Regions from separate parts of the Bradyrhizobium sp. 179 genome, predicted to be linked through region 1. Evidence: predicted binding sites of a transcription regulator. Region 1 holds the regulator's gene; each other region holds the start of a gene.
What was found. Region 1 encodes LexA, which represses DNA repair genes until DNA is damaged. Its sites were predicted from a motif close to TGTTCNNNNTGTGTTCNG; they were not measured.

Region 1 (10,524 bases):
GAACGGCGAGTTCCTGGGCGTCGTCGGGCGCGGTATCGAGCCCGCTAATTTCGAGAAATTCTTCGCTTCCGTCGTGCTCGGCGAAGGCGCGACGATCTCGATGCTGCATCGAGACGGCACGCTGCTCGCCCGCTATCCGCTTTCCAGCGAATTGATGGGACGGAATTTCAAAACCGGCCCGTTCTCGCAACAGAGGGTTTTCGGGCTCGATCACTTCGCCGGCCGCTTCGTGAGCCCCGTCGACGGAGAAGACCGGCTGATCTCCTCCCGTGCCCTGCCCCACTTCCCGATCCTGATCATGGCCACCATGACGCGCGCGGCGGCCCTGACGGACTGGCGCGAGCAGATTAGGATCCTGATCTCGGTCGCCGCGTCTTCTGCGCTCGCCATCGCGGGCGTGCTGATCGCGATCGTGCGCAAGCTATTGGAGCAGCACCGCCTCTCGCGGGAACGGCTGATGCTGGAAATGCAGCGTCTCGACCGCGCCGTCAACAACATGACTCAGGGCCTTCTGCTGTTCGATTCCGAGCGGCGGCTCGTGATCTGTAACCAACGCTACATCGACATGTACGGGCTGTCGGCTGCGACCGTGAAGCCCGGTTGCAGCTTCCACGACATCATCGCCCATCGCAAAGCGACGGGCTCGTTCACCGGCGATGTCGACGACTACGTTGCGCGCGTACTGAGCGGCGTCCATGTGCGCAACGCCATGGTCGTCGACACCTCCGACGGCCGTTCGATCCAGATCGTCAACGAGCCGCTTGCGGACGGCGGTTGGGTGGCGACGCATGAGGATATCACCGAGCGCCGCCGGATTGAGGCGCGCATCACCCACCTCGCCCATTACGACGCGCTGACCGATCTGCCCAACCGCACCATGTTCCACGAGCATCTGCGGCAAGAGCTGGCCGCCATCACTGAAGGCGAACAGATCGCGGTGCACTATATCGATATTGACGAGTTCAAGGGCGTTAACGACGCGCTTGGCCATCTCGTCGGCGACGAGCTGCTCAAGTCGATCGCGCAGAGCCTGCGCCGCTGTGCCGGCCCGGCGGATTTCGTGGCCCGGCTCGGGGGCGACGAATTCGCCATCGTGCAGAGCGCGGTGACCTCGCCGGACCAGGTCAACGATCTCGTCGCACGGGTCTTCCAGGCCATCCGCACCCCTTTCGACTGCATGGGCCATCATCTCACCGCGGACGCCAGCATCGGCATTGCGCTGGCGCCGGAACACGGCGAGGTGCTCGATCAGATCCTGAAGAACGCGGACATGGCGATGTATGCCGCCAAAGCCGCCGGACGCCGCACCTATCGCTTCTTCGAGCCGGATATGGACGCTAAGGTTCGCGAGCGGCGGCAGCTCGAGATCGACCTGCGTCACGCCATCGCCCATGGCGGCCTCGAGGTCTATTACCAGCCCTGCCTCGGCCTGAAGGATGACCGCATCACCGGCTGCGAGGCGCTCGTGCGCTGGCGCCATCCCGAGCGCGGCATGGTCTCGCCAGCCGAGTTCATCCCGATTGCCGAAGACACCGGCCTGATCAACGAGATCGGCGAGTGGGTGCTGGCGACCGCCTGCCGGGACGCAGCCAACTGGCCCGACGACATCCGCCTCGCCGTCAACGTCTCGCCAGTGCAATTCAAGAGCGGCACGCTGGCGCTCAAGATCATGGCGGCCCTGGCCGCCTCGAACCTCCCGGCTAGCCGGCTCGAGCTCGAGATCACCGAGGCCGTGCTGATCCGCGACGACGAAGCAGCGCTGGCGATCCTGCACCAGCTTCGCGCCATCGGCGTGCGCATCGCGCTGGACGATTTCGGCACCGGCTACTCGTCGCTGAGCTATCTGCACCGCTTCCCCTTCGACAAGATCAAGATCGACCGCTGCTTCGTCGAAGACATCGCCGGCCCCGACGGCTCCGCCAGCATCGTCCAGGCCGTCGTCAACTTAGCGGGCGCCCGCCGCATGACCACCACGGCCGAGGGCGTCGAAACCGAAGAGCAGCAGCGTCTGCTCCGGGCGCTCGGTTGTTCGGAGATGCAGGGCTATCTTTTCAGCGCCGCAAAACCGGCCGACAAGATGCTGGAGCTGTTCGCGCTGCATCGCAGCCGTCTCGCCCGACGCGAAGGCAGCGAGAGCCGACGCCGCGAGGCCGGTTAGGCTTCGAAGACTGCGCCGCAAACGAAATCGCCCAGAAGCGGTCATCCGCTCCCGGGCGATCCATGTCTGAAGGCCGTCAGGTCTAGTTCGGCACCGCAGCCTTCGTCGCGCGCTTGGCGGCGACGGCATTCGCGGTGACGCCGTGAAGGAAGTCATAGGCCGCATGCAGCGCCTTGTCGTCCTTCTCCTCCGGCGGGACGTAGGATTGGGAACCGGTCTGCTCAGTGCCATCGGCGGCCGACAGGTGCCCGCGCATCTGGGACTCCGCCATGGTATCCATCCGGCCCTTCAGCTCGGGCGGCACGTCCTGGAGGATCTCGACGTCGGGCGCGACCCCCTGGGCCTGGATCGAGCGGCCCGACGGCGTGTAGTAGCGCGCCGTGGTCAGCGCCAGCGCACCGTTGCCGGCGCCGAGCGGAATGATCGTCTGCACCGAGCCCTTGCCAAACGAGCGCGTGCCGATGATCGTCGCGCGCTTGTGATCGTGCAGGGCGCCGGCCACGATCTCGGAAGCCGACGCCGAGCCGCCATTGACCAGAACCACCAGCGGCTTGCCCTTGGTGAGATCGCCGCCATGCGCGGTGAAGCGCTGGGTTTCTTCCGGATTGCGCCCGCGGGTCGAGACGACCTCGCCACGCTGGAGGAATGCGCTCGACACCGAGACGGCCTGGTCGAGCAGGCCGCCGGGATTGTTGCGCAGGTCCACAACATAGCCTGCGAGCTTCTCCGGAGGGACCTCCTTGGAGACCGACGCGATCGCCTTCTTCAGGCCGTCGGTGGTCTGCTCGTTGAACGAGGTGATGCGGATATAGCCGATGTCGCCATTCTCGACGTGGAAGCGCACCGGGCGCACATGGATGATCTCGCGGGTGATCGCGACGTCGAGCGGCGCGTCGGCACCCTTGCGCACGATGGTGAGCTTGGTCTTGGTGGCGACCGGCCCCTTCATCTTGTTGACGGCCTGCTCGAGCGTCATGCCCTGCACGGCCTCGCCGTCGATCTTGCTGATGAGGTCGCCGGACATGATGCCGGCCTTCGAGGCCGGCGTGTCGTCGATCGGCGAGACGACCTTGACGAGGCCATCCTCCATCGTGACCTCGATGCCGAGCCCGCCAAACTCGCCGGAGGTGGTCTCCTGCATCTCGGTCCAGGCCTTGGCATTCATGTAGCGCGAGTGCGGATCGAGCGAGGTCACCATGCCCGTGATCGCGCCTTCGATCAGCTTGGCATTGTCGGGCTTCTCAACATAGTTCGCCTTGACCCGCTCGAACACTGCGCCGAACAGATTGAGCTGGGAATAGGCATCGTCCGCGCTCGCCGCCGCCCGTGCCGCCCACACGCTGCCGTGGGGACTGGCTACCAGAAGGGTCAGACACACTCCCGTGAGCGCGCCCAGGGGGAACAGCAGGGTTTTCCGCATGGATAGGCTGGCCTTTTGCTTAGCGGTTCTGTTGAGGGCTTATCTCTCGGGCTTGGAAGCCGCCATGCAAATGGCGATCCAGGTCACCTCTCACAACACCATTCTGGTTTCTTCAAGGCCGCCTGGAAGGCCGGCGGCGGTACGCCGGCGAAATCCCTTCGCTTCGGCTTAAACTTTTGGCAACGTTCCGAAACCGCTTCGCGCAACGCGGCATCGGTCGGCCGCCCACGCCTCGCAGCTATGCGATTTTAGGATGGTTTTGGAGGGCCGGACACGCTAGGCGATGGCGACAAGACTTCAAATTCTCGGGAGGACAACAATGAATGACGCGCCCCGCATCCGGCCGGACAGGAACGTCGAACTCGGCGCCAGCAACGAGCCGTTCCAGAACCTGCACGAGTTCATCCGGAAGGCGCGCGCCAACCTCAACCAGAATGCCTGGGACTACATCGTCGGCGCTGCCGAGACCGAGACCACGATGCGCCGCAACCGCATGGCGCTGGACGAGATCGCCTTCCGCCCGCGCGTGCTGCGCGACGTTCGCAAGGTCGACGGCTCCGTCGAGCAGTTCGGCCGCAGGATGCGGCTGCCGGTGGTGCTCGCCCCCGTCGGTGCGCTGGAGATCTTCGATCCCGATGGCGCGGCAAGCGTCGCGCGCGCCGCCGGCACCTTCGGTGCGGCGCACATGTTGAGCTCGGTGTCCGAGCCGGGGCTCGAGAAGACCGGCGAGGCCGCGCCCGACGCGCTGCGGCTCTATCAGCTCTATGTCCGCGGCGACGATGCCTTCGTCGCCGATGTCGTCAGCCGGAGCGAGAAGAACGGCTATGCCGCGTTCTGCCTGACTGTCGACACCGCCCATTACAGCCGTCGCGAACGTGACATCGCCAAGCGCTACGTTCGCGAAAGCCGCCTGCGCGCGACCGGCGGCGATTTCCAGAAGGGTCTGGAATGGCGGACGGTGAAGATGATCAAGGACAAGTTCAGGATCCCACTGATCCTGAAGGGCATCGCCACCGCCGAGGACGCTCAGATCGCGATCGATCACGGTGTCGAGTGGATCTACGTCTCCAACCATGGCGGCCGTCAGCTCGATCACGGCCGCGGCGCCATGCATGTGCTGCCTGAAATCGTCGAGGCGGTGAAGGGCCGCGCCAAGATCATGGTCGATGGCGGCTTCTGCCGCGGCACCGACATCGTCAAGGCGATCGCGGCCGGCGCCGACATCGTCGGCATCGGCCGGCTGCAATGCTGGGCGCTGGCCGCGGCCGGCGAAGCAGGCGTGATGCGAATGCTGGAACTGCTGGAGGACGAAGTGCTGCGCTGCCTCGGCCTCCTGGGTGCCACCTCGTTCGCCGAAGTCGACAAATCCTGCCTGCATCAGGCGACCGCAACGAATGCGCCGAGCGTGTTCAGCGCGTTCCCGCTGTTCGACCACGAGCCCTACCGATACTGAAAAGTGAAAGAACGCGATGACCTCACTCTCCCCCGGTAGCGCCGATGCGCTCCTGTTCGATCTCGGCCGCGTGGTGCTCGATATCGATTTCTCCAAGGCGATCGCCTGCTGGGCGGGGCATGCGGGCTGCCAGCCCGAGGCCATCGTCGCACGCTATGTGCGTGACGAGGCCTACCGGCTGCACGAGGTCGGCAAGATCAGCGACGAGGATTATTTCCAATCGCTGCGTTCATCGCTCGGGATCGGCATTTCCGACGCGCAATTTCTGGAGGGATGGAACGCGATCTTCGCCGGCGAGATGCCTGAGATCGCCGAGCTCTTGCCGCGCGCGGCGAAGCAGGTGCCGCTATATGCCTTCTCCAACACCAACCGGCCACATGTCGACTATTTCTCGAAGGAATATGCCGGGGTGCTCGGGCATTTCCGCGAGCTCTATCTGTCGTCCAGCATCGGCCTGCGCAAACCGGATGCAGAGGCGTTCGATCATGTCGTGGCGGCGATCGGCCTGCCAGCCAGCCGAATCGTCTTCTTCGACGACCTTGCCGAGAACATCGAGGGGGCGCGAGCGCGTGGACTGACGGCGGTGCATGTCACCTCGCCCGGTGATGTCGGCAAGGCCTTGCTAGCGTTGGGAATTTGACCACCGATGCCGACCGGATCGGGTCGGGTTCCGGGCACCCAAATCCGCTCGGGTAGGGACCAATTCACTTTGTACATTTTTGTACAGAGTTCCGGGAACGGAATACCTCCCTCCGGACTCTATGAGTCCGTTGGGACGTCTACATCGGACTTATTCTCGTGCTGGGCAAAGCCTACCTCACAAAGCAAGCCTCCTTGCTGCTCGAATTCGCCAAGACCACCTCGGATTCGCGCCTCTCCGCCAAGCTGATCAGCAAGGCCGCCGACCTAAAGTCGCAGGCCGATCCGCTGCCGGACAAGGATCAAAGCCCCAAAGCTCCGGACGTGACAGCCGGCGTCAGTTCGGGCGAACAGACGCAGAGTTGATCCGATGCTGGCCGTGGCGCTCATCCTTGTCGTCCTCGCCATGGCTATCCTCGTACCGGTCTGTCTCGCCTTCCGGATCATGCCGTGACCGGTCTGCGCACGATTCTTCATGACGGAGATCACGCAGGATAAATCATCCTGTCGGCGCCTTTGCCTCACGCCTGCACTCGGCTAGAACTTTCGCCGCCCATTGCCGATATGCTCAGCAGGAGTTTCCGCCCTTGGCCTTGATGCCGGTTTCTGACGCGCTTGCCGCGGTGCTGGCAGGTGCGGAGCCGCTGCCTGAAGCGATGGTTTCCCTCAACGAGGCCTATCATCGCGTGCTCGCACGCGATGTCGCGGCGCTGCGCACACAGCCGCCGGAAGCAATGTCGGCGATGGACGGCTACGCGGTGCGCGCGAGCGATGCAACAAAGCTCGATAGTGCGCTCACCTTGATTGGCGAGGTGGCGGCGGGTCGTCCATTCGCGGGAACGCTGGGCCCCGGCGAAGCCGTGCGGATCTTCACCGGCGGCGTCATTCCCAACGGTGCCGACGCAGTCGTGATCCAGGAGGACACGGTTGCGGACGGCAAGCGCATCACGATCAAGGAAGCCGCCATTGCCGGCCGCCACATCCGCCCCGCGGGCGTCGACTTCTCCGAAGGCGACCTGCTCCTGCGCAAGGGAACCCGTCTCACCGAGCGCGATCTCGCACTCGCCGCCGCCATGAATCATCCGCAGCTTGCCGTCTGCCGCCGTCCGAAGGTCGCGATCCTCGCCACCGGCGACGAACTGGTAATGCCGGGAACCACGCCCGGTCGCGGCCAGATCGTCTATTCCAACGGCTACGCCCTGCACGCGCTCGCCCGCAGCGAGGGGGCCGATACCATCGACCTTGGCATTGTCGCCGATACGCTGGAGGCCACCACTGCCGGCATCCGCCGCGCCCGCGAGAGCGGCGCCGAGATCCTGGTCACGAGCGGCGGCGCGTCGGTCGGCGACCACGATCTGGTCCAGCAGGCGCTGAGGGACGAAGGCGTCGCGATGGCGTTCTGGAAGATCGCGATGCGCCCGGGCAAGCCGATGATGCATGGGCGGCTCGGCGGGATGCGCGTGATCGGCCTGCCGGGTAATCCCGTGTCATCCTACGTGTGCGCCTTCCTGTTCCTGGTGCCGCTGATTCGCGCCTTGTCGGGACGATCCGTGATTCATCACCGACAAGAGCGCGCCGTGCTCGGCCGCGATGTGGACGCAAACGATATGCGCGCGGACTATCTGCGCGCACATCTGGAGACGCGCGACGACGGCACGCTGGTGGCCCTTCCCGTCGATCACCAGGATTCCTCGCTGCTTGCGAATCTCGCTGCAGCACAGGCACTTCTCGTCCGCGCACCGTTCGCTCCGAAGGCAGAGGCCGGCTCGCCTTGCGAGGTGCTGCGCCTGCCCGTCTGAACGCATCCACTACACGCGTTCCGCGAACTTTGCCGCGTTCACGGTAAATTAAGCAGTTGCGGAACACATATGGAACATATAGTGTCCGTTCATGATTTGTTTCGAGCATGTAGCGGTCTACCGCTCCAATTCAGCGTCTCGGAATCGAACGACATCAACCGGGGGACTTTGGTCGAGATGTTAACGCGCAAACAATACGAGCTTCTGCGGTTCATCAGCGAACGTCTGAAGGAAAGCGGCGTGCCGCCCTCCTTCGACGAGATGAAGGATGCGCTCGACCTGCGCTCGAAATCGGGCATCCATCGCCTGATCACTGCGCTCGAGGAGCGCGGCTTCATCCGCCGCCTGCCCAACCGCGCCCGCGCCATCGAGGTGATCAAGCTGCCCGAGCTCCAGGCCGCCGCCGGCAGCCGCCGCGGCTTCACGCCGAGCGTCATCGAGGGCAATCTCGGCAAGGTGCGCGCGAGCTCCAGTTCTTCCGCGGACGAGGGCGAGCGTCCCGTTGCGGTGCCCGTGATGGGTCGCATCGCGGCCGGCACGCCGATCGAAGCGTTGCAGACCCGCAGTCACACCATCAGCGTGCCGCCCGACATGCTCGGCTCAGGCGAGCACTACGCACTCGAAGTGCGCGGCGATTCGATGGTCGAAGCTGGCATTCTCGATGGCGACATGGCGCTGATCCAGCGTAACGAGAGCGCCGATACCGGCGACATCGTGGTGGCCCTGATCGACGACGAGGAAGCGACGCTCAAGCGCTTCCGCCGCCGGGGGGCGTCGATCGCGCTCGAGCCCGCCAATGCCGCCTATGAGGTGCGCATCCTGCCGCCGAACCGGGTGAAGATTCAGGGCAAGCTGATCGGGCTGTACCGCAAGTACTGAGACGAGCTAGCGGTCATTCGATACCAATGATTCCGATTGGAGCGGACGACGGTCCGCTCCAGCTGGATAGTCTTTTGGTCTTGCGCAGATTATCCGGCCCCTCTCTCCGGCGCTCCATCCTCGGCATGCGGCCCCAAGCACTCATCGCTTGTGAAGAGATCTTAGGAGATTACGATGTGCAGGATCGCCTTAAGCGCCTTCGCAGCGTGCTGATCGCTTGATCGGCCGCGCAAGCATTCGCAACTCAATTGCAGCACCACGCACGCAAGTCGGCGCACGCAGGGAGCGAGCATTTCCGCAACGCCCGAACTGCCATCGACCGACAGCCACGGCGAAGCTGGCCACATTCCCCTGGTCGGCGCCCGTAGGCCACGGGCGCTCGCATCCGCCGAATGCACTGAAGCGAGCTTTGTTCCTATGGCTTCGGGAAAGATAATGTGATCGCGTCCGGCAACGCCAGCCGCAGATTTGCCTACAACGGAGCAGAGCGTTACGTGCTTCCACTCTGATAGAGGCTTGCGCCTCCGAAGGAGGCGCGGGTTGCTATCTTCGAATGAGGAGCACCCGATGTGTGACTACAGCCTGCATGCCGTTGCATCTCGCCCCGCCGAAGTCGGCGAGACGATCGTGTCGACAACGTTCCGCGGCACCTCAACGCGCGGCTTTGCTTCCGCGGCCGATCCGACCGTGGCCGTCTGCCTGCTGCCGGGAACGGAGCTCGCCTTCGCCGACAACGTCCGTTACGATAATCGCTGGATCTGGACGCGCACCATCAACTCCCGCGTCGGCAAGTTCGGCAAGATCGATCCGCACATACCCGACCGCCATCATGACGCGATCGAATTCCCCGACGGCAAATACGTGCTGGTGACGCAGCTCGTCGAAGGCCAGCGCGCAACCGTGCTGCAATTGCCGGTGACGCAGCCGGTCAGCGAGCGCGAGCACAAGCCGCAGATCGTCGCCGATAGCCGGTCGACGATCACGCGCTTGCCGATTGGCTGAGCCGTCCCCGCCCGCGGGGTCGGGCCAGGATTGAAATTGCCATCGCCGGCCGAGGCCGGCGAGATGGTAAGATTTAATGCTGCGGAACGTCCGGTCGGACCCGGACCTACTCTTCGCGTTTGTTTTTAATCGTCCGGCGCCTAATCGTCGACCTGCAGGTCGGTCTCCGCCGGCGTTGCATCCCGGTTGCGGGCCGCGGCCGTCCTCGGCACAAGGCTGCCGTCGAAATCACCCTCGCCGGCGCCGGCCGGCAGCCAGGGACGGCTTGTGCCTCTTGCTCTCACCGCCTGAATCGCAAAGCCGTCACCACGCTGCGTCAATGCCAGCGCGCCTTGGCTGGCGAGACGTTGCCGGTCGACCACCATCGCCGCGCAATCGGGCGGCGCGGGGCGCGTCGTGACCACCAGCGCGGCACGACTGCAATCCTCAGCCAGCGCATCGATGCGCAGGGAAAGCGCGACCAGCCGACCGTCGGCAAGCGGCGTCACACAGCCGGACTCATCGCACGACACGCCGTCAGCCAGCGAGCTACTCCCGGCATCGCGCGGATCGGCGTCGGCAGCTAACCACTGTTTGAGCAGAAAGCCATCCTTGCTCGCCCGGATCACATGCAACTGCCCGTCCCTGCCCCGCACCGCGACGCTGGCGCCGTCCCCGGCAATCAGGATATCGGGCTGCCGCACCGACAGCCCCCACGCGATGGAAGCCAGCAGCACCAAGGCACCGGACCAGCGCAAGGGCGTGCGCAACAGACCCATCACGATGATCCCGAGGCTTGCCGCGATCAACGGCGAACGCAGGGATCCGGCCGACTGCACCGGGCAGCGCCGCAACCCAGCGCGACACCGCGACCATCCAGTCGATGCCGATCCCCATCAGCCACCAGAACACACCGTCAAGCCCAAAGGGAGCCGCGAGCAGGCCGAACAGGCCCGCCGGCATCACCAGTGCCGAGACCACCGGCATCGCGCCGAGATTGGCGAGCACGCCGAACGGCGTGACGCGATGGAAGTGGAAGGCGGCATAGGGCGTGGTCGCAAGTCCTGCGATCAGCGAGGCCAGGAATAGCATCGCGATCTCGCGGCCGCCCCAAAGCGCGATGCGCGCCGTCGCGGAATGATCGGGCGAGGCAAACAGGTTCGGCATGCCGATCTGCACCAGCGCCACGAGCCCG
Region 2 (10,524 bases), on a different contig from region 1:
TTCGATCTCCGGAAGGAAGCTGAAGCGGCCGGGATCACCGACACGCTGCAACAGCTCGAGCAGGAGCTGGTCGGATTGAAGCCTGTGAAGAACCGCGTGCGCCAGATCGCCTCGCTGCTGTTGATCGAACGTATCAGGCAGCGGGCGGGATTGGCCTCCGCGCCGCCGACGCTGCACATGTCGTTTACAGGCAATCCCGGCACCGGCAAGACCACGGTAGCGCTGCGCATGGCCAAGATCCTGCATGGCCTCGGCTTCGTGCGGCGCGGGCAGGTGATCTCGGTCACGCGCGACGATCTCGTCGGCCAGTATATCGGCCACACCGCTCCGAAGACCAAGGAAATATTGAAGAAGGCGATGGGCGGCGTGCTGTTCATCGACGAGGCCTATTATCTGCACCGGCCCGACAACGAGCGCGACTACGGCCAGGAGGCGATCGAGATCCTGCTCCAGGTGATGGAGAACCAGCGCGAAGACCTGGTCGTGATCCTCGCCGGCTATGGCGAGCGGATGACGAGCTTCTTCGCCTCCAATCCCGGCTTCCGCTCGCGCATCGCGCACCATATCGAATTTCCAGACTATGCTGAAGCCGAGCTGCTCGTCATCGCCGAGCTGATGCTGAAGGAACGCGGTTATCGCTTCTCGGCGGCCGCGCGCGAGGCGTTCGAAAAATACATCGCGCTGCGCCGGACCCAGCCGTTCTTCTCCAACGCGCGGTCGATCCGCAACGCCGTTGACCGTATCCGCCTGCGGCAGGCCGATCGTCTGGTGTCCGATCTCGACCGCATGCTCGACATCGCCGACCTCGAAACCATCGATCCCATCGACGTCCTGGCGAGCCGCGTCTTCAGCGGCGGCGCCGACGCGCGGAGTGCAAGGTCATGACGAGAGAGGTGATCATTGCTCCTTCAATTCTGGCGGCGGATTTCGCGCGTCTCGGCGAGGAGATCGCGGCGATCGATGCGGCCGGGGCCGACTGGATCCATTGCGACGTTATGGACGGACACTTCGTGCCCAACATCAGCTTTGGCCCCGACGTCATCAAGGCGATCCGGCCGCTGACGAAGAAGGTCTTCGACGTGCATCTCATGATCGCGCCTGTTGATCCTTATCTCGAGGCGTTCGCGAAGGCCGGTGCGGACGTCATTACGGTGCACGCAGAAGCCGGCCCGCATCTGGATCGTTCGCTTCAGGCGATCCGCGCGCTCGGCAGGAAAGCCGGCGTGAGTCTGTGTCCGGCGACGGCGGAGAGTGTCATCGAATATGTGCTCGATCATCTCGACCTCGTGCTGGTGATGACGGTCAATCCCGGCTTCGGCGGCCAGTCCTTCCTCGACTCCCAGTTGGCGAAGATCGCACGGATCAAGACCATGATTGGCAACCGGCCGATCCGGCTCGAGGTCGACGGCGGTATCACGCGCGACAATGCTGCTGCCGTGGCTGCCGCGGGCGCCGATACGCTCGTGGCGGGTTCCGCGGTGTTTCGCGGCAAAGGCGCCGCGGAATACGCGGCCAATATTGCGGCCATTCGCGCCGCCGCCGACGCCAGCTTGCTTCCAAAGCCGCAAGACAGGTCTGCGCAGCGGATGCGCGTAAGCGATGGAGGCCCTGTCCGGTAGACTACGTCATCGATCGCCGCCTCTACGCCTGCCTTGGCGGGCGGCGAGAATTCAGCGTGCGAATCCGCGCCGACTGGAACTTTGGCTCCCCTCCGCATTTGCTAGAACTAACCGAGGCTGGCGCGCGGCGGGCGCAGCAAAACTTTTGCATGACCGCCATCGGCCTGACGCAAATCGGGGCAATAAGCCCTGGGAATGCGAGGGAGGGTCTCATGGAGAACGTACGTCGCTACCGGGCGCTCGCGTCCCTCTGTCGTCAGCAGGCAGCCTATAGGCCGCTCCAGAACTGGGAGCTTCTCGGCCAAGCCGAACATTTCGAATATCTCGCGGAAGTCGAGCTCAAGGCGCATTTCGACGCGTGCAATGCACAAGGCGGCGAGGACGCCCCGGAAGCCGTGGCCTGGAAGTCACCTGCCGCGGCGTGACGGTGGCGGGCCGGCTCGGCTCAATGTCGGCGCGGGCGACCGACAGGCCGACCGTGCGGATCGAGAGCCCGGCCGACATGTCTTGCCAGATCGGGCGCTGAAGCTTCGCGCAGACCGCATCGTCTTCGTTGATCGTCTCGCCGCGCTGGCCGGTCCCCAAATCTTTGCCAAGATTTAATCGCGTGGACGGGACGCCGTAAGGTGGCAACGACCATGTTGGGCGCAAGGCGACAGCTGCTCAACATGGACATCTCGACATGAACGATCGCGTCAATTCCGACATCACCACCTCCCGCAAGATCCTGAGAACGCGCAGGCTCGCGCTGCTCGGCACCGTGGCCGCGCTTGGCGCGGCCGTGCTGGCGGCTGCTCCCGGCGCTTTGCCGTTCGGGATAACCTCCTTCGCCGCGCCGGCGCAGGCCGCCGAAACGGCTGCGACCCCGCCGGGCTTCGGCGATCTCGTGGCCAAGGTCAAACCCGCCGTCATCTCGGTGCGGGTCAGAATTGACCAGAGCAACGACAAGAGCGCGATGCTGCAACAAAACCGGATGGATTCGGACGAAGACTCGCCGCTCGACCAGTTCTCGCGGCAGTTCGGTTTCCGCTTTCCGGGTGGCATGAACGGCATGCCGCGTCAGCGCCGCCAAATGATCACGGGCGAAGGCTCCGGCTTCTTCATCTCCGCCGACGGTTATGCCGTAACTAACAACCATGTCGTCGATCACGCCGAGTCCGTGCAGGTGACCATGGACGACGGCACGACCTATACCGCGAAGGTCGTCGGCACAGATCCGAAGACCGATCTCGCGCTGATCAAGGTCGAGGGCAAGAAAGATTTTCCGTTCGTCAAATTCTCCGACCAGAAGCCGCGCATCGGCGATTGGGTCGTTGCGGTCGGCAATCCATTCGGCCTCGGCGGCACCGTCACCGCGGGTATCGTCTCGGCCAGCGGCCGCGACATCGGCAATGGTCCCTATGACGACTTCATCCAGATCGACGCGCCGATCAACAAGGGCAATTCGGGTGGTCCGGCTTTCGATATGAGCGGCAACGTGATCGGCGTGAACACCGCGATCTTCTCGCCCTCAGGCGGCTCGGTCGGTATCGGCTTCGATATTCCGGCCACGACCGCAAAGCTCGTGGTGGCGCAATTGAAGGACAAGGGCGCAGTCACCCGCGGCTGGCTCGGCGTGCAGGTGCAGCCGGTGACGCCGGATATTGCCGACAGCCTTGGCCTCAAGGAGGCGCGCGGGGCGATCGTCGACAATCCGCAACCCGCCAGCCCGGCGGCGAAGGCCGGCATTGAGGCGGGCGACGTTATCACCGCGGTCAACGGCACGGCGGTCAAGGATTCCCGCGATCTCGCCCGCACCATCGCCACCCTGGCGCCCGGCAGCTCAGTCAAGCTCGACGTCTTCCACAAGGGCGAAAGCAAGACTGTGACGCTGGCGCTCGGCGAGCTGCCGAACGAACGGCAGGCGCAGGGCAAGGCCTATGACGGCAAGGTGCCGCCGGGCGCCGGCACGCCGCGCCTTGGGCTTGGTCTGGCTCCCGCCGGCGATGTGCAGGGCGCCGGCCGGGAGGGTGTCGTCGTCACGGAGGTTGATCCGGAAGGACCGGCGGCGCAGCGCGGCATCCAGACCGGAGACGTCATCCTCAATGTCGGTGGCAAGGCTGTCAGCAATGTCGCCGAAGTCCGTTCGGAGCTGGCGCAGGCCAAATCGTCCGGCAAGCGCAGCGTGCTGTTGCAGGTCAGAAGCGCGGATGCCACCCGATTCGTCGCGGTGCCACTGGCGTAAGGCGAGCTTGGATCGCTTCAATCCAAAAAGGCGGCCTTCCGGCCGCCTTTCGCATTCGTATCCAAGACCCCCCACGGGCCACCGATAACATTCTCGTTAACGGCAGGGTGGGTGACCCGGTTCGTCCGAAAAAGCCGTGTTCGGCCATCAGACTTTCTGGCCGCGCATCTGCTCGGCGGCAATGAAGCCGTGAATCGGGTTTGCGAGCGTGGAACTTCGAACCCCCCGACCGCTTTGTGGAACTGGCCGGTGGTTCGCATTTGATCGGTGCCGACATGGATCGATTGAAGCTCTCGCTGATAAGTACGCTGCTCGTCGCGTGGTTCATCCTGCCGGCAGGAAACGCGCTCGGGCGCGACGATGGCCGCTATGCGAACTCGCCCCTGAAGCCATGGTTCGACAGCCTGCGCAGCCACCTCGGTCCGTGCTGCTCGGATGCGGACGGCTTTGCCGTCTCCGATCCCGATTGGGAATCGCACAACGGGCATTACCGTGTTCGGCTGGACGGGCAATGGGTCGAGGTGCCGGATGAAGCCGTCATCACCGAGCCGAACCGCGCCGGCCGCACCATGGTGTGGCCGGTGAAGACTGCGTTCGGGATTTCGATCCGCTGCTTCATGCCGGGCAGCATGATCTGACCGAGGTCAGCGCGACCGCTTGGTGGATTTGCGCTTTGACGATGCCCGGGAAGATTTCTTGGAAGATTTCTTGGAAGATTTCTTGGCAGATTTCTTGGACGTCTTCTTCTTGGACGTCTTCCGCTTGGAGGCCTTCTTCGGGACTTTCTTGCCCTTCTTGCGTGCCTTCGACAGTCCGATCGCAATCGCTTGCTTGCGGCTCTTCACGCGTCCGCCGCGACCGCCACGTCCGCTCTTCGCGGTACCTTTCTTGTAACGCCGCATCTCGCTTTCGACATCGCTGCCGGAGCTGCGCGAGTAGCGGCGCTTCTTTGCCTTACGTGCCATGCCTTTTCTCCCTTGGCCGAGGAAGAACCGTCGGACACCGGCATGGTTCCGAACAGCACGCCTGCAATGTTCCCGGCGGTGAAGCCAGCCTTAGAACGAATTCGCCAGTTCGATCTCCGCCTCCAGCACCTGGATGCGCCGCGCAGCCTCGGCGAAGGAGAGATCCCGCGCATATTGTGTCGGCTGATACGCTTCTTCGCTCAGCCGCTTCAATCTCAGTCCCTGCGCCCGTGTCATCTGCTCACTAAGAAAAACCCTGGCGTCGTATTTGGCCTGAACCTGCATGTAGCTCCTCCGGTTTGAAAACATGATTTGACTATATGTTCTTATTTTGTTCTAACAAGCCATGGACAACAGAATTAACGAAATTCGGCGTAAAATCAGCGCCTTGAGGTTGGAAATGGCCGAGGTCGAGGCGTCTGTGCGCGATCTCGTCAACGGCGATTGCGACTGCACCGAACGAACTCTGGCGCAGATCGATCTGCGCCGGAAAATCAACCTGCTGATCGATGAATGGAAGGCGGCTGGGGGCGGTGACGTCCTGCCTGACGTCCGCGGCCAGATGCGTCTTCGCTCCGTGAAGAATGTCGACAAGGCGGCGCGCGTGTTGGCCGGTCACTAAGCGTGCGCGCAAGCGACATGCTGCCGATTGTCGATGCCCTCGGACACCTAACGGGCCGCGCTGTGCGGGCCGTGCCGGACGAAATCTGCGGCAACGTTCCTTCGTCCGACGTGATGACGCGCCGGCGCGTGACCGCGATGTTGCGCGAGGCTTTATGCGGCGATCGCTATGCCTGGAAGAGGTGAAGCGGGCCGGCGGCGATACGCTGGTCAGCGCGCCGACCTGTGGCGCTAAAGTAGTAGCGGTTTTCCGAGAAGATGATGCTCAAACAACAATCTGAAGCGCAATGACGGTTCATCCAATCTCATTGCGCTTTATGGCGCGAGGGACTGGATGAATCGTCATCGTGCTTTGGTGAAGGCCCCGCGCTGAACGCGGGACTCTCACGTTACCGCGCAGAGCTCACTTGGTGTTGCTCATGCCACCCTTGTTCGTCATCGTGCCGCCCTGGTCGGAGCCGGGGCCAGAGCCGCCTTGACCGGAGGGATCGGCACCCTTGGAGGACTTGGTGTTCGCGCCCGTGGTCTGCGACGATGACATTGAGGATCCATGTTTGGCCTTGTGCGACTTCGCCTGCGCGGCGAACGGCGCGGCAGCGAGGCCGGTTGCCAACATTGCGGCGAAGGCGAGCTTGACTGTTTTCATATGGAGGAACTCCCTGAGTTAAATTGACGCAGGCGGCCAACTGCCGTTCCTCGCAGGAGTTCCCGACAAAGCTTCCCCTAGGGTCACGCGCGCTTCAAGATTGCTTGTTCTCTTCCAGGATGAACACGATGCCCGTGAGCGTCGCGCCGATCGCGAAGGTCGTCCCCAGTGTGAGAGCGAACCCAAGAGCGGCTTGGCTTCCGCCATGACTCAGCAGATTGGCGACGGCTGGATTGGACAGAATGAGTGTGAGGCTGAAGGCGAGGCCGAGGGCTGCACCCATCATCGCATGTGTCATCAGCTTGATGAGGCCGGTGGGAGAGACCAGGCCCGACGACTTCTTCGCGCGCATGGAACTATGTCCCGATTTGGCCCGCAAACGCGCGCAATAGTCATTGGTTCCATCTGGATGAAGGAATTTTCATCGCCAGCTTCATCCGACGTTCATGCCCGGCTTGCGAACATGAGCGCCATCAACACGGGACATTGGATATGGGCAAGGTAGTCTTTCTGTACCGCTCGCTGGCCTATCGCAACGCGGCCGCAGACATCTTGCGCAAGGCGCGCAAGCTCCCGCGCGGCGCGGAGCGAAGCGCGGCCCGGCGCTACGCGAAGGCGTTGCGTGATCTCGCTCGAACGGAAGCTTGGCTCGAAGGACGCATCGCGCGCGACCCAAGGACGGAGCAGCGCATGACGAACACGGCGTCCGGCTAAAGCTCTCCGTTCCGATTGAGGGAAGCTCTCGATTCTTGGCTTGACGCGTTTTCTTGACGCGAACCGGTCACCACTTCGCTGGAAAACGCTCTAACCGGATGCGCGCTGCAACTCGGCCGCCGCGGCGGCATCAAATTTGCTCGGTGCCGTCGCCGCCGGCTTGCGTGTCAAGGGTACCTCGAGGCGGCACAACAGTCCCTCAGCGCGCCAATCGAATTTCGCCTGTCCGCCGAGCTGGGACTCGACGCTCGCGAGCAGGCTCCGCGTTCCGAAGCCTCGGGATTTCGGCGTCCTGACGAGCGGGCCGCCAGTTTCCTCCCAGGTCAGCGTGAGGAGCTCGTCATCGACCTGCCACCCGATCATGAGCCGCCCGGATCGCGTCGAAAGCGCGCCATATTTTGCCGAGTTGGTGAAAAGCTCGTGCAGAGCGAGCGCGAGTGTCTGGGCAGTCGTCGGCAGCAATTGAACCTCGGGGCCCGCCAACCTGATCTGGCCACTCGGCGAGTAGGGTGCCAGCTCCTCGTCGATCAGCTTGGAGAGCTCGGCTCCCTGCCAGCTCGACAGCGACAGGATGGTGTGCACGCGCGCGAGCGCATTGATGCGTCCCTCGACGGCATTGACATAGGCCTTGACCTCGTCGGCACGGGTGAGGCGCACGATCGATTGCGCCAATGCCAGCGCGTTCTTGGCGCGATGATCGACTTCCCGCGCGAGAAGGTTCTGCTGCTCTTCGGCGCGCTTGCGTTCGGTAATGTCCACCGTAACGCCGCTCACCCGCACCACGCGGCTGCTATGGTCGACCGTTGCGGCCGCTGTGCCGACGCACCAGCGTACCTCACCATCGGGCCGCACAATGCGGAACTCCGTTTCATAGGAGCGCGTGCCGCTGTTGAACTCGGCGATCGCCTTGCGCAACTGATCGACGTCATCGGGATGCAACAGCGCCTGAACGTTGGCCGGGTTGACCTCGAAGCTCTCCGGGCTAACCCCAAAGATGCGATATTGTCCCTCGTCCCACATCCAGTCGCCGGTGATCCAGTCCCAATCCCAAGACCCCATCTTGCCGGCGGCGATTGCCATGCTGCGCCGCTGCTCGCTCTCGCGAAGCTTGGCGGTGGAATTCTCCAGCTCGGCGGTGCGTGCGCGGACGCGGTCCTCGAGCTCCTGATTCAGTCGTTCGAGCTCGCGGGTCTTACGATAGAGTTCGGCGAACACCTTGATCTTGGCGCGCAGCACCTCCGGCACGACAGGCACCGGAACGTAGTCGACGGCGCCCATCTCGTAGCCCCGCAACCGGTCGATGTCGCTCACCTGAATGGCAGAGATGAAGATCATTGCGGTCTTCTGGAAGCGCGGATGCTCGCGGATCATCGCGGCGAGCTCGAAGCCGTCGAGTTCGGGCATGCAGACGTCGACCAGGATGACCGCGATCTCGGTCTTGAGCAGAACCTCCAGCGCCTCGCGGCCGGACGAGGCGATCACGAGATTCTCGCCGAGATCTTTCAGGATCACCTCATAGGCGAGCAGCTTGGCCGGCTGGTCGTCGACGAGCAGGATGTTGACCTTTTCGTGGTCCATTCGCGGATCCAACTCAGCGGTGCAGCCACATGCGGATCGCAAGCAGCAATTGATCGGTGTTGACGGGTTTGGCGAGATAGTCGGACGCGCCGGCCTCCAGGCATTTCTCCCGATCACCCTTCATCGCCTTGGCGGTCAGCGCGATGATCGGCAATCGCGCGAAGGCCGGGTTCTCGCGGATCACACCCATGGTCTGATAGCCATCCATCTGCGGCATCATGATGTCCATCAGCACGATGGCGATTTCCGGATTGGATTCGACCAGCGCGACCGCCTCGCTGCCGGTCGTGGCCGTCAACACCTTCATGCCGCGCCGTTCCAACACGCTCGACAGCGCGAAGATGTTACGGGCGTCGTCGTCGACGAGCAGGGCCGTCTTGCCGATCAGGTCCTCGTCGGAACTGTTCAGCTTCTCCAGCATGCGCTGCTTCTCGACCGGCAGTTCCGTGATGACACGGTGCAGGAACAGTGCGGTCTCGTCGAGCAGGCGCTCCGGCGATTCCACGCCCTTGACCACGATGCTGCGCGCCATGGTGTGGAGTTCTGCATCCTCCTCCGCCGAGAGCTCGCGGCCGGTGAACACCACGACCGGGATGTTCGACAGCGCCTCGTCATTGCGGATCTCGTCGAGCACCTCGAAGCCGCTCATGTCGGGCAGCCGCAGGTCGAGCACCACGCAATCGCAAGGCTGCTCGCGCAGCGTCGAGAGAGCGCCGGCGCCGGTGTCGGTAACCACGATCTCGATGTCGTCGTGGTGCAGCAGCTCGCGGATCGAGAGTTGTTCGGCCTCGTTGTCCTCGACTATCAGGAGTCGTTTGCGCCGCGGCCGCGCATATTCCTTGATCTGCGTCAGCGCGGCGGAGACGCCTTCCGTCGTCGTCGGCTTGTTGACGAAGGAGAAGGCCCCCCGCGCCAGCGCGTGCTGGCGGTCCTCGTCGAGCGTGATGATCTGGACGGGAATGTGGCGGGTGAGCGGATTGTGCTTGAGCTGGCTCAGCACCGTCCAGCCCAGCATGTCGGGCAGGAACACGTCCAGGGAGACCGCCGTCGGCTGGTACTGTTTGGCGAGCTCCAGCGCTTCGGCGCCGCGGGCCGCAACCAGGACCTTGAAGCCCTTGTCGCGGGCGAGATCGACCAGCACGCGCGCATAGTGCGGATCGTCCTCCACAATCAGGAGGATGGTGTCGCCCGGCTCGATGTTGAGTCGGTCGTCGGGAAGCTGCTCGATGACGCGCTGCTGGTCAGGTGCGGCCGGCTGTAGCGCTGGCGGCTGGGCGTGTTGCTGTGGCGCGGGCGCAGCACGCGGTGCGAGCGTCGGGCCGGAATATTTCAGCGGCAGATAAATCGTGAAGGACGAGCCCTTGCCCGGCGAGCTGCGCAGGTGGATTTCGCCGCCGAGCAGGCTTGCAAGCTCGCGGCTGATCGCAAGCCCGAGGCCCGTACCGCCATATTTGCGGCTGGTGCCGGCGTCAGCTTGTTGGAACGCTTCGAAGATCAGCTTCTGCTTCTCCAGGGGAATGCCGATCCCGGTATCGGACACCTCGAAGGCGATCACGGCTGGTGCCGAGTTCAGTACCGGATGATCCGTCCCCCAGCCGCCGACCGCGCTGGCGACCTTCAGGCGCACCTCGCCTTCGGCGGTGAACTTGAAGGCATTGGAGAGCAGGTTCTTCAGCACCTGTTGCAGGCGCTTGGAATCGGTGACGATGCTGCGGGGCAGGTTCGGATCGATGTCGATCTTGAACGACAGATTGCGGTTTTCCGCCTCGTGCCGGAACGGCCGGCCCACGGTCTCGAGCAGATTCGCGGTCAGGATTTCCTCAGCGTCGACCGTCACCGTGCCGGACTCGATCTTGGACAGATCGAGAATGTCGCTGATGAGATTGAGCAGGTCGGTGCCGGCGCCGTGGATGGTGCGGGCGAATTCGACCTGCTTGGCCGAGAGGTTGCCGTCCGGATTGTCGGTGAGCTGCTGTCCGAGGATCAGGATCGAGTTCAGCGGCGTGCGCAGCTCGTGGCTCATATTGGCGAGGAATTCGGACTTGTACTTCGAAGTCAGTGCGAGCTCGGTCGCCTTTTCCTCCAGCGCGCGGCGGGCCTGCTCGATCTCCTGGTTCTTGCGCTCGACCTCGACGTTGCGCTCGGCGAGCTGCTGCG
Region 3 (10,524 bases), on a different contig from region 1:
GGGCGATCCGCGCTTCGTGGATGATCAAGGAGCGAATGATGAAGCTTTTCCGTATGGCCGCGGTGCTGGCCGTGCTGGCGGGACCGGCCTATGCGCAAATGCCCAATCTCAATTTGCTGCAGGACGGTCCGAGCAAGAGCCCCGAGGAGAAGGCTGCGGAAGCCGAACGTGAAAAGGCCTACAAGGAAACGCTGAAGAAGATTCCGGACTCCAAGGCCTCCAACGATCCCTGGGGCGGCATGCGCTCCGATCCGCCGAAGCAGTCGGCGGCGCCGAAGGCATCGGCCGCGACCAGTGCGCCGAAGAAGAAATCCGGCACGGCTGCCAATTGACCTTTCCGCCGATCGGAGGCGGTGGACGCCTCCGGCCGGGGACTCCTCTTTGCCCCACAGGCCTCTTACATCTCGCAAGAGCGTATTTGCGTAGAGGAGGGCGGGACATGGCCGATCGTCCGCGGGATCTCGCCGAACGGATGGCGCGCCGGCGCAAGATGGGCGGCAAGCCGGACCACGCGACCGGCGACGGCTATCTGCGCGAGACCTTCACGCTGCCACGCGCAGCGGCACGGGCGAGGGCGGAGGCCTTCTTCGCCCGCTACCCCAAGGCGGGCTATATGAGCGCGGTCGAGAGCTGGCGCGAATTGCCCGGCGGCGACATCGAATTCACCATGCGGCGGCTGCCCAGCGCGGATTAGGGTCTCACCTTTTCGAGCGTTTCTGCGACGATGCGGATCCGGAATACCGGCTCCTTGGCCTCGTCCAGCAGCTCCATGTGCCATTCGGAATTTTCCTGGAGCTTGCGGGCGATCCCGGCGGCCATGTCGGCGCAGACGCTGGTCATCTCCTTCCAGGCCGAGTCGCGATCGGCAAATTCGCTCGCCTGGTCCGCGCAGCCGGAATAACGGCCGTTCCGGATTCGAAAGAAGTAGAGCGGCATGGCTGGCACCGATCACGCGTGACGGCCCAACCCCCAAGGCCACGGGCGCGCAGTGCAATCCCAAACCCCGATCAGATCAATTCCGGGCGGCTACGGGATACGCCCCTGGCGAGGCGCCGCACTAGCCGCTTGATCTCACCGGCGGTCTTGCTCAGGCCGTCTTGCGCTCGATCGCCTTGAGCTCGCGGTCGATGCGCAGCTGCACCCGTCGAATCGCCAACAAATCGAGGTTCGGCCGATCTTGATCTGCTCACCGATGCGGAATCGCCAGTGCCAGATTCCGGGAATTGCCGTCCTGGCGACGGTGAATTCGACACCCCTGTGATTCATGGTCACCTCCCATGACTCACTTTCCATGCCTGCAGCATGTTGGGCGCCGTCATATTCCGGGGGACAAGCAAAATCTGCCGGTAAACCCATCGTGGCCTCGCGCGCGGGAAGGGAACTCTGTTCATGGTCGGAGAACCACGGAGTCCATCGCGCCGACGGCATGTGCCTTGCTTGGCCTCATGACGGCAGGCAAACCATGGGCGCCTCATGCTCGGCATTCCCCGCCGCTACTCCCATTTCGTCTTCGGCATCATCCAGTCCGGACTGACCTCGCTGATCGCGGCCGGCATCGCCAGCGTTCCCGCGGGGAGCGCGATGGCCTTCCTCGGGCACTGGATGGTTTCGTGGCTGATCGCATGGGCCGCGATGCTGCCGATCGTGCTGCTGGCTGCGCCCGCGATCCGCGCCGTCTCGCTGCGGCTGACGCGCGAGGAGAAGGACCTGCGACCCGGCCGGCAGGCATGAAAAAAACCCCGCCTGGGGAGAGCCAAGCGGGGAGAAAGTTATTGGAGGCTGAGGTGCTGGGCTGCAACACCATAGCCAAGCGACCCTAGCCGGTTCGGCTTACGACAGCCTGACAGGGCCAAATCGAAGCCGCGTCGGCAATCGCCTTCGTCCATGGGCCGCAAACAGAAAACCCCGCTCGGGGGAGCGGGGTCGTCGGCTGGGTATGGAGGCCCAGTGTTGGTCCACCGAGCACGACGAGAATAGGCGATCAGGCTGACACGCGCCTGACGGGTGTCAGTGAAAGTCGCGGTCGCGAGGCCGCAGACTGGCCCCGCGCCCGTCCCAATTTCGACATCCGGCCGCACAACTGGCGACACACGGGTCGGCAAGATTCCACACCGTCCGGCGCGGCCATGGGGGAACGTGGCGCGGCGGCAACGGGGTGGCATCATGGATAACGTAGAGCGGTCATTCGCCGCCGCGACGGCGGCTGGCTTCGTCGTGCTGGTGATCAGCCTCGTGCTGCTGGCGGTGCTGTAAGGCAGCGCAAGCGCAGGTGCGGGAGCGACCGGGGTCCGTATCGTCGCGGTTTGCCGATGATGAACCGGCGCTTTGTCTTTCAAAAATGGAAAAACAACCCCATGCACAGTAGGCTCTGGGATGATTTCGTCATTCCATCAATGACTTACCGGAGGTATGTGACACCTTAATCGAGCGAGAAGCGCACCCCGACGCGCGATGTTGGTTCCCTCGGGTTCACGGCAGCCGTGCGCAGCGGGCCCTGGCGAGCGCTAGTGGAGCTTGACCTCGTCCCAGGGCAGCCGCAGCTCGGCGGCGCGCTCGTCGCGGTCCTTCTTGCGGAACGCGTTCTCCTTGCGCTCGAACTTGATCATCTCTCCTCCTGCGCGGCCTCAGGAGTGGATTGCGCCCGATGACGTCTCGGTGTGCGTCTTCAGTCATGGCAGAGGCTCCGGAGGTGCAGTCTCCTCCCGAAGAAGGCCATAGACCGCGAAAAGGTTCGGTGCCTCAGGATTAAGGATTGTGACGGCTAAGCGAGAGATCCTGGGCAGATAGGACAGTGATACGAACGGTAGTTGCCCGGAATCCACTTGGCATCGGGGTACCGGTACGATGGCTCCCGCCGGGGCTGGCATTTCATCCCGAAACGAGATTGTAACCGGCAAGGGGTCGCTGAAAGGCGGCCCCTTTTCGATTCAGGCGGTGAGTGAATTAGGGACTCTCGGAAAGAACATATTGCGAACCTAGAACAAATGGGGTACATTGCTTTTATTGCCGGCCCGCATCTCAATCGTTTGTCCCCCTAGCGAATCCTCGCCATAAGGAGCACGACCCAATGTCCGCCACTGCCTTGCGTATCGTCGAAGGATCTTCCATGGACAAGAGTAAAGCTCTGGCCGCCGCGCTCTCCCAGATCGAGCGTCAGTTCGGCAAGGGCTCGGTGATGAAGCTCGGCAAGAACGACCGGTCCATGGACATCGAGGCGGTGTCATCGGGCTCGCTCGGGCTCGATATCGCGCTCGGCATCGGCGGCCTGCCCAAGGGGCGCATCGTCGAGATCTACGGGCCGGAATCCTCGGGCAAAACCACGCTGGCGCTGCATACGGTGGCGGAAGCGCAGAAGAAGGGCGGCATCTGTGCCTTCATCGACGCCGAGCACGCGCTCGACCCGGTCTATGCCCGCAAGCTGGGCGTCAACATCGATGAGCTCCTGATCTCGCAGCCCGACACCGGCGAGCAGGCGCTGGAGATCTGCGATACTTTGGTGCGCTCCGGCGCGGTCGATGTGTTGGTGATCGATTCGGTCGCAGCGCTGGTGCCGAAGGCCGAGCTTGAGGGCGAAATGGGCGATGCGCTGCCGGGTTTGCAGGCCCGCCTGATGAGCCAAGCGCTGCGCAAGCTCACGGCCTCCATCAACAAGTCCAATACCATGGTGATCTTCATCAACCAGATCCGCATGAAGATCGGTGTGATGTACGGTTCGCCCGAGACCACGACCGGCGGCAACGCGCTGAAGTTCTACGCCTCCGTCCGCCTCGACATCCGCCGCATCGGCGCTATCAAGGAGCGCGACGAAGTCGTCGGGAACACCACCCGCGTCAAGGTGGTGAAGAACAAGCTGGCGCCGCCGTTCAAGCAGGTCGAGTTCGACATCATGTACGGCGAGGGCGTCTCCAAGATGGGCGAGATCCTCGATCTCGGCGTCAAGGCCGGCATCGTCGAAAAATCCGGCGCCTGGTTCTCCTATGACAGCCAGCGCCTCGGCCAGGGCCGCGAGAACGCCAAGGCGTTCCTGAAGGCCAATCCCGACATCACCGCCAAGATCGAGACCTCGATCCGCCAGAACTCCGGCCTGATCGCCGAGCAGATTCTCGCCGGCACCCCCGAGCGCGACGCCGACGGCGAGGAGCCGACGGAGGAGTAAGACTTACCGCGAAGAATTTTCGCGAGGAGCGGGCGCTGAGGACGTTGAGTTGCCGACGTCGTCAGCGCCCGTTTCGTTTTGCGTTGTCGTGATCGGTAGTGTGATGAAGCGTCTGGTCCTGACCAGTTCGTCGGGCTTTGCTCTCGCAAGATCGAGACTGGCCGAATTCGTCATAATGTTCTCGTTTCGCTTTCAGTGGGGACCCGTGCCTCCACCTGAAATGCGTGCGGCCTATTTTGCGGCACGTTCGGAGAGTCTTGGGCCGGGTGATCACTGGTCGGACTGGGGCATCCATTGGCCTCGCGCCATGAGTCGTCGCAAAGATCTGTCGCTTGTCGATTTCTGCGAACCTTACGATGCGATCGAACTCTGGTTCGATCCAAATCCCGAGGATCAGTTGCAACTTATTTGGCTGCTCGATCACCTCAGATCTCATTCCTGGCCGGCGCAAAAACTCAAAGTGCGCCTTGTGGTGGACGATCTGATCGCGATGAGGGGCGAAAACCTGCGAAAGTCTGCGTCGCATATTCCCGCCTTTAATGTCTCTGCCAGGGAATTCGGGACCGCCGAGGCGGCGTGGCGGGCCTATTGCGAACCGACACCGGAAAGCTGCGTCAATCTCCTCCACAGCGACCTCAGTGCATTACCGATGCTGAGGCCGGCTTTGCTCAATCTGCTGCCAGAACTGCCGTCACCCTCGACAGGGCTTGGTGCGACGGAGATGCGATTTCTGGAACTTCTTTCCAGAGGGTTTGCGAACACGAATTCGTTGTTTCACCTGCGCTCGCATCGGCGCACGTTCGTGTTCGGAGAGACCGAGTTGGCTTGGTTGCTCGAGGGGCGGGCGCTCGGCCCCAATCCCGCAGTGGCCGGTTTGGGCGAGGAACTGCGCACAATCGACCTTAAGAATTTGAGGGCTCGGCATAAAGTCTATCTGCGCAGCCGCCTTTCGCTGACCGAATTCGGTAAAGCCGTCCTGGCCCATCAGGATGATTTCAGCCGCCACAATCCGATCGATCGCTGGTGGGGCGGCACGCATCTGACCAACGACCGGCTGTGGCGGTACGGCCCTGGTTTGACGAGGCCCTGAGGCATGACGCGGTTCATTGTGACAACAGACTCGTCCACTGCCGGCGGGATACAACGCGCCGGTCTCGCCGATCTCGTCATTGCGATCGAGCGTCGGCTGGTCTGGGGACCGCTGCCGTCGGATGCCGAACTCGAGGCGTTCTTTGCGCCACGCACAACGCAGCCGCATAGCCTCCATTGGCTGGACGACACACCATCCTGGCGTCTTGAAAATTCGGGGATGACGGGGCGTGGATTGATCGAGCTGATGGCGGAATACGAATCGGTCGAATTATGGACAGGACCTGAGCCGAATGCGCAGTTGATTTTGCTGTGGCTGCTTGACCGTTGCGGCGATGAGAGCGGCAGTACCGCGGCGAGAGCGAGTGGAAGGTCACGCTGACAGAGCTCGGGCGTTCACTTGTAGCCCGCGAAGACGATTTGTGGCGCCGCAACCCGCTCACACGTTGGTGGGGTGGTACCGAGCTGACCAACGAACGGCTCTGGCGTTGGGACGCCGATGCCCGTTCGTTGATCGCGCCGTAAGCCGCTACTCCGCGGCTTCCGCGTAATCGCTCACCGGCGGGCAGGAGCATACGAGGTTACGGTCGCCATAGACGTTGTCGACGCGCCCCACCGGGCTCCAGTACTTGTCGCTGCGCGAGGTGCCCGCGGGGAAGCAGCCCTCGCTGCGGGTGTAGGCGCGATTCCATGCATCATCGGCGATATCGTGCACGGTGTGCGGGGCGTGGCGCAGCGGCGAGGCCTCGATCTTGAAGCGGCCGGCTTCGACCTCGGCGATCTCCTTCCGGATCGCGATCATGGCGTCGCAGAAGCGGTCCAGCTCCGCCTTCGATTCCGACTCGGTCGGCTCGATCATCAGTGTGCCCGGCACCGGGAAGCTCATGGTCGGCGCGTGGAAGCCATAATCGATCAGGCGTTTTGCGATGTCGTCGACGGTGACGCCTGAGGTCGTCTTTAGCGGCCGGGGATCGACGATGCACTCATGCGCGACACGGCCCTTGGCGTTCTTGTAGAGCACCGGGAAGTGCGGATCGAGCCTTGCCGCGATGTAATTGGCGTTGAGGATCGCAATCTCGGTCGCGCGCTTCAACCCTTCGCCGCCCATCATCAAGATATAGATGTAGGAGATCGTGAGGATCGAGGCCGAGCCGAACGGCGCGGCCGACACCGGGCCGACCGGTGCATCCGCCTTGGTCGCGGGATGGCCGGGCAGGAACGGGGCGAGATGTGCTCTTACGCCGATCGGGCCCATGCCGGGGCCGCCGCCGCCATGCGGGATGCAGAAGGTCTTGTGCAGGTTGAGGTGGCTGACATCGGCGCCGTAATCGCCGGGCCGTGACAGCCCGACCTGCGCGTTGAGGTTGGCGCCGTCGAGATACACCTGGCCGCCATGGCCATGGACGATGTCACAAATCTCGCGGATGTGCTCTTCGAACACGCCATGCGTCGAGGGATAGGTGATCATCACAGCGGCGAGGTCGTTCGAATGTTTCTCGGCCTTGGCGCGGAGATCACCAACGTCGACGTCGCCGTTCTTCTCGCAGGCGACCACCACCACGTCCATGCCGACCATCGCGGCCGAGGCCGGGTTGGTGCCATGAGCGGAGGAGGGGATCAGGCAGATCTTGCGGTGGCTCTGTCCGCGCGCGGCATGATAGCCGCGGATCGCGAGCAGCCCGGCATATTCGCCTTGCGCGCCGGAATTCGGCTGCAGTGAGATCGCGTCATAGCCGGTGATGTCGCACAGCCACTTTTCAAGCCGCGCGAACAGCGCGTGATAGCCGGCGGCCTGCTCGCGCGGGGCGAACGGGTGCAGCGTCGCAAACTCCGGCCAGGTCAGCGGCATCATCTCGGTGGTCGCGTTCAGCTTCATGGTGCAGGATCCCAGCGGAATCATCGCGCGGTCGAGCGCGAGGTCGCGATCACTGAGCTTGCGCATGTAGCGCAGCATCTCGGTCTCCGAGCGATGCGCATGGAACACCGGATGGGTGAGGAAAGCGGTCGTGCGCTTCAAGTCGTCCGGCAGCGCCTCGCGCGTCTCGGCGTCGATCTCGGCATAGGCGAGTGTGCCGCCGAAGGCGCGCCAAACCGCTTCCACCGTTGCAGGCGTCGTGGTCTCGTCGAGCGCAATGCGAAGCGCGGTTTCACTGATGCCGAGATTGATTGTCTCGGCGGTCGCGCGCGCAATGATCTCGGCACGCTTGGCGCCAGCATCGACGCTGAGCGTGTCGAAGAAGGTCTCCGACTGGAGCGCAAAGCCGAGCCTGCGCAGGCCGGTGGCGAGCACGGTCGCGCGGCGATGCACATCTTGCGCGATCTGCGTCAGGCCCTCGGGGCCGTGATAGACCGCGTACATCGAGGCGATCACGGCGAGGAGCACCTGCGCGGTGCAGATGTTGGAAGTCGCCTTCTCGCGGCGGATGTGCTGCTCGCGGGTCTGGAGGGCGAGGCGATAGGCCGGCATCCCGCGCGAATCCACGGAGAGGCCGACGATGCGGCCGGGCAGCGAGCGCTTCAGCGCGTCGCGCACCGCCATATAGGCCGCATGCGGTCCGCCATAGCCCATCGGCACGCCAAAGCGCTGCGCCGAGCCGATCGCGATGTCGGCCCCTAGCTCGCCGGGCGAGGCGAGCAGCGTCAGTGCCAGCAGATCGGCGGCGACGATCGCGAGCGCGCCCTTGGCGCGCAGTGTCGCGATCGCGGGACGCAGGTCCCGCACCGCGCCCGACGAGCCCGGATATTGCAGCAGCGCACCTAGCACGTCACTCTTAGCGAGATCGGTGAGGGGATCGCCGACGATCAGGCTCCAGCCGAGCGGCTCGGCGCGGGTGCGCATCACCGCGAGCGTCTGCGGATGCACGTCCTTGTCGACGAAGAAGGCTTTTGCCTTCACCTGTGAGTGCCGCTCGGCGAGCGCCATGGCTTCGGCCGCCGCGGTCGCCTCGTCGAGCAGCGAGGCGTTGGCAACGTCGAGCCCGGTGAGGTCGCAGATCATGGTCTGGAAATTGAGCAGCGCCTCGAGCCGGCCCTGGCTGATTTCGGGCTGGTAGGGCGTATACGCCGTGTACCAGGCCGGATTCTCCAGGATGTTGCGCTGGATCACCGCGGGCAGGATCGTGCCGGAATAGCCCTGGCCGATCAGCGAGGTGAAGACCTTGTTCTGCCGCGCGAGCTCGCCCATATGCGCGATCGCCTCGGTTTCGCTCAAGGCTTTGCCGAGATCGAGCGGGGCGGCCTGCCGGATCGAGGCCGGCAGCGTCTCCCCCATCAGCGCATCAACGCTTTTGGCGCTGACGGCCTCGAGCATTGCGGTGACGTCGCGCGTCGAGGGGCCAATGTGGCGGCGAACGAAGTTGGCGGCGGTGTCGCCGTTGGATTTGCGGTGCGCGGTCATCATAGGGTCCTCGCTAGGAGTTGCTGTCATCGTCCGTCTTGTGCGCACTTGCGCACAGGGGCGGACGATCCAGTACGCCGTGGCCCCTCGGCTCTAGCCGAAGCGGCTGCGTCGACTGGATGTCCCGCCTTCGCGAGGCATGACAGTGAGTGTGAGGCGGCTACTTGCTTCATCTCACGCCGTATGCGCTTTGTACGCAGCGTCATCCATGAGGCCGCCGAGCTCGTTTCTGTCGGCAATCTTGATCTTGAAGAACCAGGCCGCGCCCTGCGCATCCGTGTTCACCAGCGCGGGCTCGGCCGCGAGTGCGGGATTGGTCTCGAGCACCTCGCCCGTAACGGGCGCGTAGACGTCAGAGGCGGCCTTGACGGATTCCACGACCGCGGCGGCTTCCGCCTTCTTCAGCATGCGGCCGATCTTGGGCAGCTCGACAAACACGACGTCGCCGAGCTGCTGCTGCGCGTAATCGGTGATGCCGACGGTGGCGATGTCGCCCTCGATGGCGAGCCATTCGTGGTCGGAGGTGTACAGCGTCGTGGTCATTGTCGAATCCTCAGCGTTTGTAGGTGTTTTTCACGAAGGGCATGGCGGCGACCTCGACGGCTAGGCGCTGGCTGCGCACCTCGGCGAACAGCTTGGTGCCGAGCGCGCTCTGGCGCGTGGGCACATAGCCCATCGCCACCGGCGCATTCAGGCTCGGGCCGAAGCCGCCCGATGTAACCTTGCCGATCGGCTCGCCCGCCGTCGCATCCGCAAACAGCAGCGCGCCCTCCCGCACCGGCGCGCGTCCCTCAGTGCGCAGGCCGACGCGGCGGCGGGATGCACCCTGGTCGAAATGGGCGAGAATCTTCTCAGCGCCGGGGAAGCCGCCGGCGCGCGTCCCACCGCTGCGGCGGCTCTTCTGCACCGACCATTCCAGCTCGGCTTCGACCGGCGTGGTCGTGGTGTCGATGTCGTGGCCGTAGAGACAGAGCCCGGCCTCCAGCCGCAGGCTGTCGCGGGCCCCGAGCCCGATCGGCATCACGTCCGGGTTTTCGAGCAGCGTCCTGGCGAGCCGCTCGGCATCGCCGGCGGGCACGGAAATCTCGAACCCGTCCTCGCCGGTATAGCCCGAGCGCGAGACGAAACAGGGGAGGCCGGCGACCTCGCGCGGGCCGGCATCCATGAATTTCATGGACGGCGCCTCTGCACACCATTTCGCCAGCGCCGTTTCCGCCTTCGGGCCCTGGAGCGCGATCAGCGCGCGGCCGTCCAGCGGATCGATCACGCAGTCGTCGGAGAGATGCGCGCGCAGATGCGCCTCGTCCGCGTCCTTGCAGGCGGCGTTGACGACCAGGAACAGGTGGTCGCCGAAATTGGCAACCATCAGATCGTCAAGGATGCCGCCATCCGCATTGGTGAACTGGGCGTAGCGCTGCCGTCCCGGTGCAATCGCCAGGATATCCTGCGGCACCAGCCGCTCCAGCGCGCGGGCGGCGTCCTCGACCTTGCCGGATTTCGGCCGGAGCGCGATCTGTCCCATGTGGGAGACGTCGAACAGGCCCGCGGAGGCGCGGGTGTGGAGATGCTCCTTCAGCACGCCCGCGGGGTACTGCACGGGCATGTCATAGCCCGCGAACGGCACCATCTTGCCGCCCAGGGACACATGCAGGGCGTGGAGCGGGGTGTGTCGGAGGGAATCGTGGTCGTCGGGTGCAGGCATTACAGGGGCCCTCGGTGGTTCCCCGGGGACGATTCCCCGGCAGCAACCCATCGAAGCCCCATCTGTCGCTGTGCCTGAGAGTATTATCCCGTCGGCGGACGCTGTCCGGGTCTTAACCCCGTCGGCGCCTCTTTCCAGATGTCGTCAAAGCCACGCGGTCCTTTTGCCTGAGAGTTTCCG

Region 2: the regulator LexA is predicted to act here: its motif matches at 5,130-5,147, upstream of IVB12_RS25915 (DUF3072 domain-containing protein).
Region 3: the regulator LexA is predicted to act here: its motif matches at 2,959-2,976, upstream of recA (recombinase RecA).

Annotation. Positions count from the first base shown of each region.
Region 1 covers NZ_JADPJR010000009.1:193,198-203,721, forward strand. Annotated here, with positions in the region: gene IVB12_RS02750 (EAL domain-containing protein) at 1-2,158, shown strand, start outside; gene IVB12_RS02755 (S41 family peptidase) at 2,241-3,578, opposite strand; gene IVB12_RS02760 (alpha-hydroxy acid oxidase) at 3,898-5,031, shown strand; gene IVB12_RS02765 (HAD family phosphatase) at 5,048-5,671, shown strand; gene IVB12_RS02770 (hypothetical protein) at 5,830-6,036, shown strand; gene glp (gephyrin-like molybdotransferase Glp) at 6,258-7,469, shown strand; gene lexA (transcriptional repressor LexA) at 7,647-8,348, shown strand; gene IVB12_RS02785 (hypothetical protein) at 8,916-9,350, shown strand; partial or broken gene IVB12_RS02790 (ComEC/Rec2 family competence protein) at 9,491-10,524, opposite strand, start outside.
Region 2 covers NZ_JADPJR010000108.1:206,342-216,865, reverse strand. Annotated here, with positions in the region: gene cbbX (CbbX protein) at 1-885, shown strand, start outside; gene rpe (ribulose-phosphate 3-epimerase) at 882-1,619, shown strand; gene IVB12_RS25935 (hypothetical protein) at 1,832-2,044, shown strand; gene IVB12_RS25930 (Do family serine endopeptidase) at 2,302-3,843, shown strand; gene IVB12_RS25925 (hypothetical protein) at 4,119-4,481, shown strand; gene IVB12_RS25920 (DUF6496 domain-containing protein) at 4,488-4,808, opposite strand; gene IVB12_RS25915 (DUF3072 domain-containing protein) at 4,899-5,093, opposite strand; gene IVB12_RS25910 (hypothetical protein) at 5,209-5,430, shown strand; gene IVB12_RS25905 (hypothetical protein) at 5,448-5,615, shown strand; gene IVB12_RS25900 (hypothetical protein) at 5,833-6,075, opposite strand; gene IVB12_RS25895 (hypothetical protein) at 6,170-6,427, opposite strand; gene IVB12_RS25890 (hypothetical protein) at 6,568-6,789, shown strand; gene IVB12_RS25885 (HWE histidine kinase domain-containing protein) at 6,880-8,367, opposite strand; gene IVB12_RS25880 (HAMP domain-containing protein) at 8,381-10,524, opposite strand, start outside.
Region 3 covers NZ_JADPJR010000028.1:31,412-41,935, forward strand. Annotated here, with positions in the region: gene IVB12_RS05795 (hypothetical protein) at 39-332, shown strand; gene IVB12_RS05800 (hypothetical protein) at 440-694, shown strand; gene IVB12_RS05805 (hypothetical protein) at 691-936, opposite strand; gene IVB12_RS05810 (DUF2798 domain-containing protein) at 1,474-1,731, shown strand; gene recA (recombinase RecA) at 3,068-4,156, shown strand; gene IVB12_RS05820 (hypothetical protein) at 4,260-5,246, shown strand; gene IVB12_RS05825 (hypothetical protein) at 5,250-5,627, shown strand; gene gcvP (aminomethyl-transferring glycine dehydrogenase) at 5,775-8,642, opposite strand; gene gcvH (glycine cleavage system protein GcvH) at 8,817-9,185, opposite strand; gene gcvT (glycine cleavage system aminomethyltransferase GcvT) at 9,196-10,344, opposite strand; glycine riboswitch at 10,491-10,524, opposite strand, start outside.